DNA from 3 places in the Pseudomonas vranovensis genome. Region 3 is predicted to be linked to each of the others. Evidence: predicted binding sites of a transcription regulator. Region 3 holds the regulator's gene; each other region holds the start of a gene.
What was found. The regulator FliA, encoded in region 3, starts transcription of late flagellar genes. The targets are predictions, from matches to a motif close to CTAAAGTTTNNNNNNNNNNNGCCGNTAA.
Positions count from the first base shown of each region.

Region 1: a site for FliA is predicted at 1,403-1,430, ahead of motA (flagellar motor stator protein MotA). Genes of this name have one in related genera too.
Region 2: a site for FliA is predicted at 1,786-1,813, ahead of ABVN19_RS04830 (methyl-accepting chemotaxis protein). Genes of this name have one in related genera too.

Region 1 is NZ_CP159259.1:4,357,799-4,361,073, reverse strand. Features, by position in the region: gene ABVN19_RS20290 (HDOD domain-containing protein) at 1-1,366, opposite strand, end outside; gene motA (flagellar motor stator protein MotA) at 1,496-2,347, shown strand; gene motB (flagellar motor protein MotB) at 2,351-3,275, shown strand, end outside.
Region 2 is NZ_CP159259.1:1,047,614-1,050,888, reverse strand. Features, by position in the region: gene ABVN19_RS04845 (hypothetical protein) at 1-168, shown strand, start outside; gene ABVN19_RS04840 (PACE efflux transporter) at 170-607, opposite strand; gene ABVN19_RS04835 (LysR family transcriptional regulator) at 731-1,606, shown strand; gene ABVN19_RS04830 (methyl-accepting chemotaxis protein) at 1,888-3,275, shown strand, end outside.
Region 3 is NZ_CP159259.1:3,268,385-3,271,659, forward strand. Features, by position in the region: gene ABVN19_RS15200 (protein phosphatase CheZ) at 1-715, opposite strand, end outside; gene ABVN19_RS15205 (chemotaxis response regulator CheY) at 736-1,110, opposite strand; gene fliA (RNA polymerase sigma factor FliA) at 1,215-1,955, opposite strand; gene fleN (flagellar synthesis regulator FleN) at 1,952-2,785, opposite strand; gene flhF (flagellar biosynthesis protein FlhF) at 2,905-3,275, opposite strand, start outside.

The sequences.
Region 1 (3,275 bases), 1.1 Mb from region 3:
GAAACAGTGCCTGCAGGGCCGGCGGAAGCAGTGGCGAGAACTGCGCCTGGTTCTCGGGTGTCAGGCGCAGTTGCGCAGCTTTGCTCATCAAACGCTGCAACAACTTGTTGTGTTCGACAGGTAGCACCAGGCCGGCAGCCTCGCGTGGCAGCCCGGCCAGTTGATGGACCCGCAACAAAGACTGCTGATTGTCGGTCATCAACAGCATCACCCGCTGCATACCACAGGCCACAAGGGCGTCACGGGCTTGGGTGGTCAAGTGAAGGGCGTTGGTGAAGGGGCTGGGCTCGGCCAGCAACTGCGCACAGCGCTTGCGCCAGGTACCCAGGGCCTGGGCCGAGGGCGGTGATGGCGCAACCTGGCCGGGGTGCAGGCGCTGCTGATTCCAGGGCCAGAGCAGCGCTTCGGCCGGATGGAGCAACTGGGTGCAGGGATGTTTGCGAGCGCTGATGGCTGCTTGCTGATGAACCAACTGCTGGACGTCGTCCAGGGAAGTCTGCAGGTACAAGCTGCAGAGCATCTGCCAGCGCGCTACGTGGCCGTTGGTCCAGCCCACTTGTGCGGCGAGTGCCAGCCCATTGGCCAATAGCACGGTATTGGAAGGTTGGTTGAACCAGCGTCGCAATGCCGGCTGCGCGTCCAGCCGCTGTTGTTGGCGCAGGCTATTCTGGTCGCGGGCGATGAGCAGGGCCTTGGCCAATAGTCGGCGTTCATCCTGGAGCAGGTGATAGCCGCGGGTAACCCACTCCGGCAGGCACCAATGCTCGGCCAGTGCCTTGCACAGGCTCAACACGCGCACACCAAACAACTCTTGTTCCACCCGCAGCGCCGACTCGCCCTTGTGCACCACCCGCAGCTCCCAGTCCTCGAGCAGCTTGGGGTGAGTCAAGGCCAGTGGCCACAGGGGCGACAGAAACAGCAGGCTGCCCCAGTGGATTTCTTGCCAAAGCCGCGCCAGGCGACTGGCGAACAGGCCGCTGGCCTGCTGACTGGCGTGCTGGCTGACCAACTGCAACTGCCGCAGTGTCGGGGCGATCTGGTGCTCGGGAAGTACAGGCAGGCGCTCCAGCAGCGCTGTTGTGCGCGCGAGCCCCAGTCGGTTGAGGGCAACCTCCAGGCTTTCAGCGGGTTCGCCGAGGCTGGTGTTGGTGTGGTGGTTGGCCTCGCGCATCACGCTGAGCACCAGGGCCGGGCTTCCTTGCATCAATTCGGCGATGTCGCGCAACGAGCGGCGGCTGTCGGCCATCGCCGCTTTTACCCGCTCGTAGCTGGCCTGCGGAATCGGCAGGCGAACGCTGTCGAGCAGTTTGACCCAGGCATCGAGTGATTGTGGTGTTTGACTTGGCACAGTGGTTTCAATAGGCATGCTGGAGGGGCCGAACTGGCTTTTCGCCTTGACTGACTATAGTCTGGCGCAGATCTGCCGATAAGTAGAAGAAGAGTTTTATTAACGTCCGCTCACGACCCTGACCACGACTGTAAGTGCTTTCTACCTATGGCTAAAATTATCGGCATCATCGTCGTATTCGCGAGCGTGCTCGGCGGATATGTTCTCTCTCACGGCAAGATTGCAGCGCTGATCCAGCCTTTTGAAGTGCTGATCATTGGCGGTGCGGCTTTTGGTGCGTTCCTCCAGGCCAACCCGGGTTACATGACCATGCATGTAATCAAGAAGTCCCTGAAGATGTTCGGTACGCGCTTTACCCACACCTTCTATATAGAAGTGCTGGGGCTGGTCTACGAGATTCTCAACAAGAGTCGGCGCGAAGGCATGATGGCGATCGAAGCCGATATCGAAGACGCCGCTGCCAGTCCCATTTTTGCCAAATACCCGGCTGTACTGGGCGATGACCGCATGACCGCATACATTTGCGATTACCTGCGCATCATGTCCACCGGCAACATGGCACCGCACGAACTCGAAGGCCTGTTCGACATGGAACTGCTGAGCATGAAAGAAGAGCTCGAGCACCCGTCCCATGCGGTGACCGGCATCGCCGATGGCATGCCAGGTTTCGGTATCGTTGCAGCCGTGCTGGGTATCGTGGTGACCATGGCCTCGCTGGGTGATGGCGATCAACAGTCCATCGGCCTGCACGTAGGTGCTGCGTTGGTCGGTACCTTCTTCGGTATTCTCGCCGCATATGGCTTCTTCGGCCCGCTGGCAACGGCCCTGCGCCAGGATGCCAAGGAAGAGCTGAATGTCTATGAAGCGATCAAGGCGTCACTGGTGGCCTCGGCTTCCGGCATGCCGCCGTCGCTGGCCGTAGAGTTCGGTCGCAAGGTGCTGTACCCGGCCCACCGTCCTAGCTTCTCCGAGCTGGAACAAGCGGTTCGCGGACGCTGAGTCATGGAGAACAATCAGCCCATTATCGTCAAGCGCATCAAGCGCTTCGGCGACGGCCATCACGGTGGCGCCTGGAAGATCGCCTTCGCTGACTTTGCCACGGCGATGATGGCGTTCTTCCTGGTGCTCTGGTTGCTGTCCACGGCCACGCCGGAACAGAAGATCGCCATTGCCGGCTACTTCAAAGACCCGATCGGGTTCTCCGAGAGTGGCACGCCTTATGTGATCGACCTGGGTGGCTCGCCCAAGCTCGCGCCGGAAAAAACCATCAACCCGGAAGAAAAGTCCGAGCACACGCCCGACACCAGTATCCAGTTGGACAAGGAACAGGTCGAGAGCATGGCCGAACAGGTCGAGCGTGAGCGACTTGAGCTGTTGCTGCAGGAGCTGCAGAACAAGGTCGAGGAAAACCCGCAGCTGCAGAAATTCAAGGACCAGATTCTCTTCGAAATTACCCAGGATGGCCTGCGTATCCAGATCATGGATGCCGAGAATCGGCCGATGTTCGATCTGGGCAGCGCACATTTGCAGCCTTACTTTGAAGACATCCTGCTGGCCATGGCCGATACCATCAAGGCGGTGCCCAACAAGATCAGCATCAGCGGCCATACCGATGCCAAGCCTTACGCGGGTACAGGCGAGTACGGCAACTGGGAGCTTTCGGCCAACCGTGCCAATGCGGCGCGTCGTGCACTGGTTGCCGGTGGCTACCCTGATAGCCAGGTAGCACGTGTAGTCGGCTATGCTTCTTCGTCGTTGTTTGACCGAGCGAACCCGCTCAATCCGGTAAACCGGCGCATTGATATCATCGTGCTGACCAAGAAGGCCCAGCGCACCATCGAAGGTGAGCAGCCCCAGCCAGCAGCGCCTGAAAACAATCCGCCGGCTCCTGTCACGCCTGCGCCTGCAGCGCCATCGCAAACAGTTC
Region 2 (3,275 bases), 2.2 Mb from region 3:
GTGGCGCTCAACGAGGAGTGGCGAGAGCTGATGGAAAACCGCAAGACCGGGGCCATGGCCGGGGTGTACTACCTGTCGGGCGAGATCGAGGACGACTTGCTCGGCGCCACCCGCCTGCAAAAAGAACCGGACTCCGGCTCGCTGCGGATCGTCATCCCTGCCCAGTGATTCACGCCGCCGCAGCCTGCACTTGTGCCGAGGTCGGCAGGCCGAAGATCCGGTCGAATGCCCAGTTGTAGAGGAAGGTGTAGCAAGGGATCAGGATGATGAAGGCCAGGTCCACCAGGAAGGCTTCGACCAGGCTCATGTCCAGCCACCAGGCGATCAGCGGGATCAGGTAGATCACCAACGTCAGCTGGAAGCCAATGGCATGGGCAATCCGGCGGACGACGCTGCGTCCGCGCTTCACCTGCCGACTTTCCCAGTACTCGAACAGGGTGTTGTAGATAAAGTTCCAGGCCATGGCGATCGTGGTGATCATCACCGCCAGGGGGCCGGTATTGCTGGGAGCGGTGTCCGATAGATAGGCCAGCCCCAACGTCGACATGCACAGGCCGATCATTTCGTAGGCGGTCACGTAGACCAGTTTGCGTTTGACACCTTGCACTGTATTACCTCGAATCCGTTGTAAAGCGCTGCCGGAGCAGGCAGCAGAGGCGCGCTAGAGTGCGTCAATCTTCTTGACAGCAAAAGTAAACAGCTATCAGATTTACTGACAGGAGATTGGCCTTTGAATTTTTCCAGCGATAACATCGAACTGTTTCTCGCGGTGCTCGACTGCGGCTCGTTCTCGGCCGCTGCCCGCGCCTTGGGTCGGGTGCCATCAGCGGTGAGCATGGCCATCGGCAACCTTGAAGCCGAGCTGGGCTTTGCCCTGTTCCAGCGCACCCACCGTGAAACCCGTCCCACCGCACTCGCCCAGGCGCTTGAACCCCACGCCAGGATGATTGCCGCGCAGTTGAGTCAACTGCAGGTGCATGCGCTGGAGCTTTCCCAAGGCTTGGAAAGTACCCTGGCCATCAGCGTGGTGCCGGATATCGACCACGCTCCCCTGCTGAACGCGATCAAGACCATCAGCGAGCGTTATCCGCTACTGGAAATCGAGGTACTCAGCGCTCCCCAGGAGGAAGCCTTGCAGCTGCTGCACTCAGGTCGCGTGAGCCTGTGCCTGGCGTTCGCCAGATTGTCGGTCGACCCGCAGCAGCGTTTTCAGAACATCGGCATGGAGTCGCTGGTGGCGACCCTTTCACCGCACCACCCTGCCCTGCAGCGCCAGCCCCGGCAGATTGCCTACCTGGAAGACCTGGCCAATGTGCGCCAGATCGTGGTGGCCAGCCGCGACCTGCCGATTACCGACACCCGCGCGCTGATCGGCAAGGCGTTCTGGCGCACAGACAGCTTGAGCATGGCGCTGGAGATGGTCGAAGCGGGGCTTGGCTGGGGCGACTTTCCGTTGTCACGGGTGGCGCCGCTGATTGAGGCCGGCCGCCTGCTGCGCCTGGACTTCAAGAACACCCGCAACGAACTGCAGTTGCCGGTGCATGCCTTCTGGCGCCACAACCAGCCCCTGCAAAAGGCGGCGCAGGAACTGGTGAGGTTGTTGTAAAAGCAACGGTCTAGGACCACGACCGCTGTGCGGTCGATCGCAGGCTGTCGCCAGCGGCTACACCGGCAATCTGTAGCCGCTGCCGGGGAACGAGGCTGCGATCGACTGCGCAACAGTCGCCAGGTAGGCAGCCGTGCCCCCACAGCAGCCCACGTCTACAGACCTGCGGCAATCTGCCTATCAACCTTTCAGCATTGCGGCCGATACCCGTGAGAACAGGTACGAGCACTCGCCAAAAGCACCGCTCGGCACTCCTCTTCACTGGCACAAGGTCTCGGAACATGAACCTGAAATTTCGCCACAAGATCCTGCTGTGCGCCTGCGGCGTCGTGGTTCTGGCATTTGCGTTGTTCACCCTTTACAACGATTACCTGCAGCGCAATACCATTCGGCAGAACATCGAGTCCTCGGTCAAGCAAGCCGGCGCCCAGACGGCCAGCAGCGTGCAGAACTGGATGAGCGGCCGCATCCTGGTGCTGGAAAACCTCGCCCAGAACGTCGCCCACCAGGGCGCCAATGCCGACTTCCCCGGGCTGGTCGATCAGCCTTCGTTCACCAGGAACTTCCAGTTCACTTATGTGGGCCAGGCCAACGGCGTATTTACCCAGCGCCCGGACGCCAGGATGCCGGACGGCTATGACCCACGCCAACGCCCCTGGTACACCGCAGCGGTAGCCGCCAACCAGACCATGCTGACCCCGCCCTACATGGCGGCCGTCGGCGGCCTGGTAGTGACCATCGCCATGCCGGTCAAGAGCAAGGCCAACGGTGAGTTGATCGGCGTGGTCGGTGGCGACCTGAGCCTGGGCACCCTGGTCGACATCATCAATGCCGTGGACTTCGGCGGTATCGGCCATGCCTTCCTGGTCGACCGCAATGGCCAGGTGATCGTCAGCCCGAACAAAGACCACGTGATGAAAAACCTCAAGGACATCTACCCGGGCAGCAGCCTGCAGGTAGCCCCGGGGATTCACGACGTCACCCTGGGCGGCGAAGAGCGGATCATCTCGTTTGCCCCGGTCAGCGGCCTGCCATCGGCAGACTGGTACATCGGCCTGTCCATCGACAAAGACAAGGCCTATGCCGGCATCAGCCAGTTCCGTACCTCGGCCATCATCGCCATGCTCATTGCCGTGGCCGCCATTGCCGGCGTACTCGGCCTATTGATCCCGGTGCTGATGCGTCCGCTGACCACCATGGGCCGTGCCATGCAGGACATCGCCCAGGGCGAAGGCGACCTGACCCGCCGCCTGGTAGTAGAGAACAAGGACGAATTCGGTGAACTGGCCGGTGCCTTCAACCAGTTCGTCGAGCGGATTCACGCCTCGATTGCCGAAGTATCGTCGGCCACCCGCCAGGTACACGACCTGTCGGAGCAGGTAATGAGCGCCTCCAATGCCTCGATCATCGGTTCCGAAGAGCAGAGCCTGCGCACCAACAGCGTGGCCGCGGCGATCAACGAACTGGGCGCCGCCACCCAGGAAATCGCCCGCAACGCCGCCGACGCCTCGCAGCACGCCAGCGGCGCCAGCGAACAGGCCAACGATGGCCGTCAGGTGGTGGAAGAAACCATCTCGGCGATGACCTCGCTGTCGCAGAAAATCAGCCAATCCTGCGCGCAGATCGAAACCCTCAACACCAGTACCGGTGACATCGGCCAGATCCTCGA
Region 3 (3,275 bases):
GAATCTGCGGACCTTCACCCCGGGCCGGATGTTTTTCTTGATCTTTTTCAGCACGCAGCTGCTGGTGGTCATGTTCGATACCGGCAAAGCGGTCGACCTGACTGGCCATCAGCACGAGCTTGAGCAGATTGCTTTCTACTTCGGTGACCAGCGCAGTAACGCGCTTGATCACCTGGCCGGTCAGGTCTTGGTAGTCCTGAGCCAGCAGAATGTCGTTGAGGTGCCCGGCGACCTTGCGGTTGCCCTCGGCGCTGCGCGTCAGGAAACTGTCGACGCGCTTGGCCAGCTCACGAAACTCCGGTGCCGCCACTTCGCGACGCATGAAGCGCTGCCAGTCAACGCTCAGCGCCCTCGCCTCTTCGCCCAGCTCATTGAGTACCGGGGTACTCGCTTCGACCAGGTCCATGGTGCGGTTGGCCGCGCCTTCGGTCAGCTTGACCACGTAGGACAGGCGCTCGGTCGCGTCGGTGATCTGCGACACTTCTTCGGCCTGCGGCATGTGCGGGTCGATCTGAAAGCTGACGATCGCACTGTGCAGCTCGCGCGTAAGCTTGCCGACTTCCTGGTACAGGCCACGGTCACGGGTCTGGTTCAGCTGATGGATCAGTTGTACCGCGTCGCCGAACTTGCCTCGCTCGAGGCTGTCGACCAGCTCCTGGGCGTGCTTCTTGAGCGTGGACTCGAACTCGCCCAAGGATGTTTGTGTTTGCTCCATAGCGCCCCCGTGGCGTGTCTTCAGCTGTTGACGCGCTCGAAGATCTTCTCGATCTTTTCTTTCAGCACCTGGGCCGTGAAAGGCTTGACCACATAGCCGTTGACGCCGGCCTGGGCCGCTTCGATGATCTGCTCGCGCTTGGCCTCGGCGGTGACCATCAGCACCGGCAGGTGCTTGAGGCGCTCGTCGGCGCGCACTTTGCGCAGCAGGTCGATGCCGGACATGCCAGGCATGTTCCAGTCGGTCACGAGAAAGTCGAAATGGCCGCTTTCGAGCATCGGCAATGCGGTGTTGCCGTCGTCAGCTTCCTGGGTGTTGGTGAAGCCCAGGTCACGCAGCAGGTTCTTGATGATCCGCCGCATCGTCGAGAAATCGTCGACGATGAGGATTTTCATGTCTTTGTTCAATTAGACCTCCAAGCAGTCTTTAACGCGCTCAGCGCAGAACGCGCATTCAATCAATTCGGGCACTACATTTCGCGACTGCATTGAACCTGCGTTCAACGCGCTCGCCATTCTCCCAGGCGACTGCGCAAACGCGCTGCACACTGGCTGTGCAACTGGCTGACACGTGACTCGCTGACCCCCAGGACCTCACCGATTTCCTTGAGGTTCAGCTCTTCGTCGTAGTACAGGGCCAGGACCAGACGCTCACGTTCCGGCAGGTTGGCGATGGCGTCGGCCAAGGCTGCCTGGAAACGCTCGTCTTCCAGGTCGCGCGACGGCTCGAGCTGGGCACTGGCGCCATCCTCGTGCAGGCCTTCGTGTTCGCCGTCCTGCAACAGGTCGTCGAAACTGAACAGGCGACTGCCCAGGGTGTCATTCAAGATCCCGTAGTAATCATCGAGACTCAATTGAAGTTCGGCAGCAACCTCGTGATCTTTAGCGTCACGACCGGTTTTTGCTTCAATTGCGCGAATCGCGTCGCTGACCATACGGGTGTTGCGGTGAACCGAACGTGGCGCCCAGTCCCCTTTACGCACTTCGTCCAACATTGCGCCGCGGATTCGGATGCCGGCGTAGGTCTCGAAACTGGCACCCTTACTGGCGTCGTACTTGTTGGACACCTCGAGCAGGCCGATCATGCCGGCCTGGATCAGATCCTCCACCTGCACACTGGCCGGCAGACGCGCCAGCAGGTGATAGGCGATGCGCTTGACCAACGGCGCATAACGCTCGATCAACTCATACTGGGCATCTCGCGATGCCTTGCTGTACATCCGATATCCGCTGGCGCTCATAGCACAGGGCCCGCGCTCGTCGGCTGCACCAGGCGCTCGACGAAAAACTCCAGGTGACCCCGCGGGTTGGCCGGCAACGGCCAGGTGTCGACTTTCTGGGCAATGGCCTTGAATGCCAGCGCGCACTTGGAACGCGGGAAGGCTTCATAGACCGCACGCTGCTTTTGCACCGCCTTGCGCACGCATTCGTCGTACGGAACGGCGCCGACGTATTGTAGGGCCACGTCCAGGAAGCGATCCGTGACCTTGGTCAACTTGGCGAACAGGTTGCGACCTTCCTGCGGACTCTGCGCCATATTGGCCAGCACGCGGAAACGGTTCATGCCGTAATCGCGATTGAGCAGCTTGATCAGCGCGTAGGCGTCGGTGATCGAGGTCGGCTCGTCGCACACCACCAGCAGCACTTCCTGCGCGGCGCGGACAAAACTGACCACCGAGTCACCGATACCCGCAGCGGTGTCGATCACCAACACATCGAGGTTGTCACCCAGTTCGCTGAACGCCTGGATCAGGCCTGCGTGCTGTGCCGGTGCCAGGTGCACCATGCTCTGTGTGCCAGAGGCGGCCGGTACGATGCGCACACCGCCCGGCCCCTGCAACAGCACGTCGCGCAATTCACAGCGGCCTTCGATGACGTCAGCCAGGGTCCGCTTGGGAGTAAGCCCCAGCAGGACGTCGACATTGGCCAGGCCCAGGTCGGCGTCCAGCAGCATGACCCGACGGCCAAGCTCTGCCAACGCCAACGACAGGTTCACCGACACATTGGTCTTGCCGACGCCACCTTTACCGCCTGTTACGGCGATTACCTGTACGGGATGCATGCTACCCATGTTTGTTCAATACCTTGTCTTGCTTAGACCGAGGCCACATAGCCGGCTGCGCTTTCAACACCTGAAAAATGCATGGCAGACCATCAATGCAGATACTTTGCAACGTCTTCACAATCACCTCAGCCAACACGCTTGCCGTGGCTGTGGTAGAGATCAGCGAACATATCGGCCATCGCCTCTTCGCTGGGCTCCTCCTGCATCTGCACGCTGACCGCACGGCTCACCAGCTGGTGGCGACGCGGCAAGTGCAGATCGTCAGGAATGCGCGGCCCATCGGTTAGATAGGCCACTGGCAATTCATGACTGATGGCCAGGCTCAGGACTTCGCCGAGGCTGGCCGTTTCATCAAGCTTGGTCAGGATGCACCCGGCCAGCCCACAGCGCTTGTAGCTGTGATAGGCGGCAGTGAGCACCTGCTTCTGGCTGGTCGTCGCCAGCACCAGGTAATTCTTGGCCGCAATGCCGCGTCCGGCAAGGGTTTCAAGCTGCA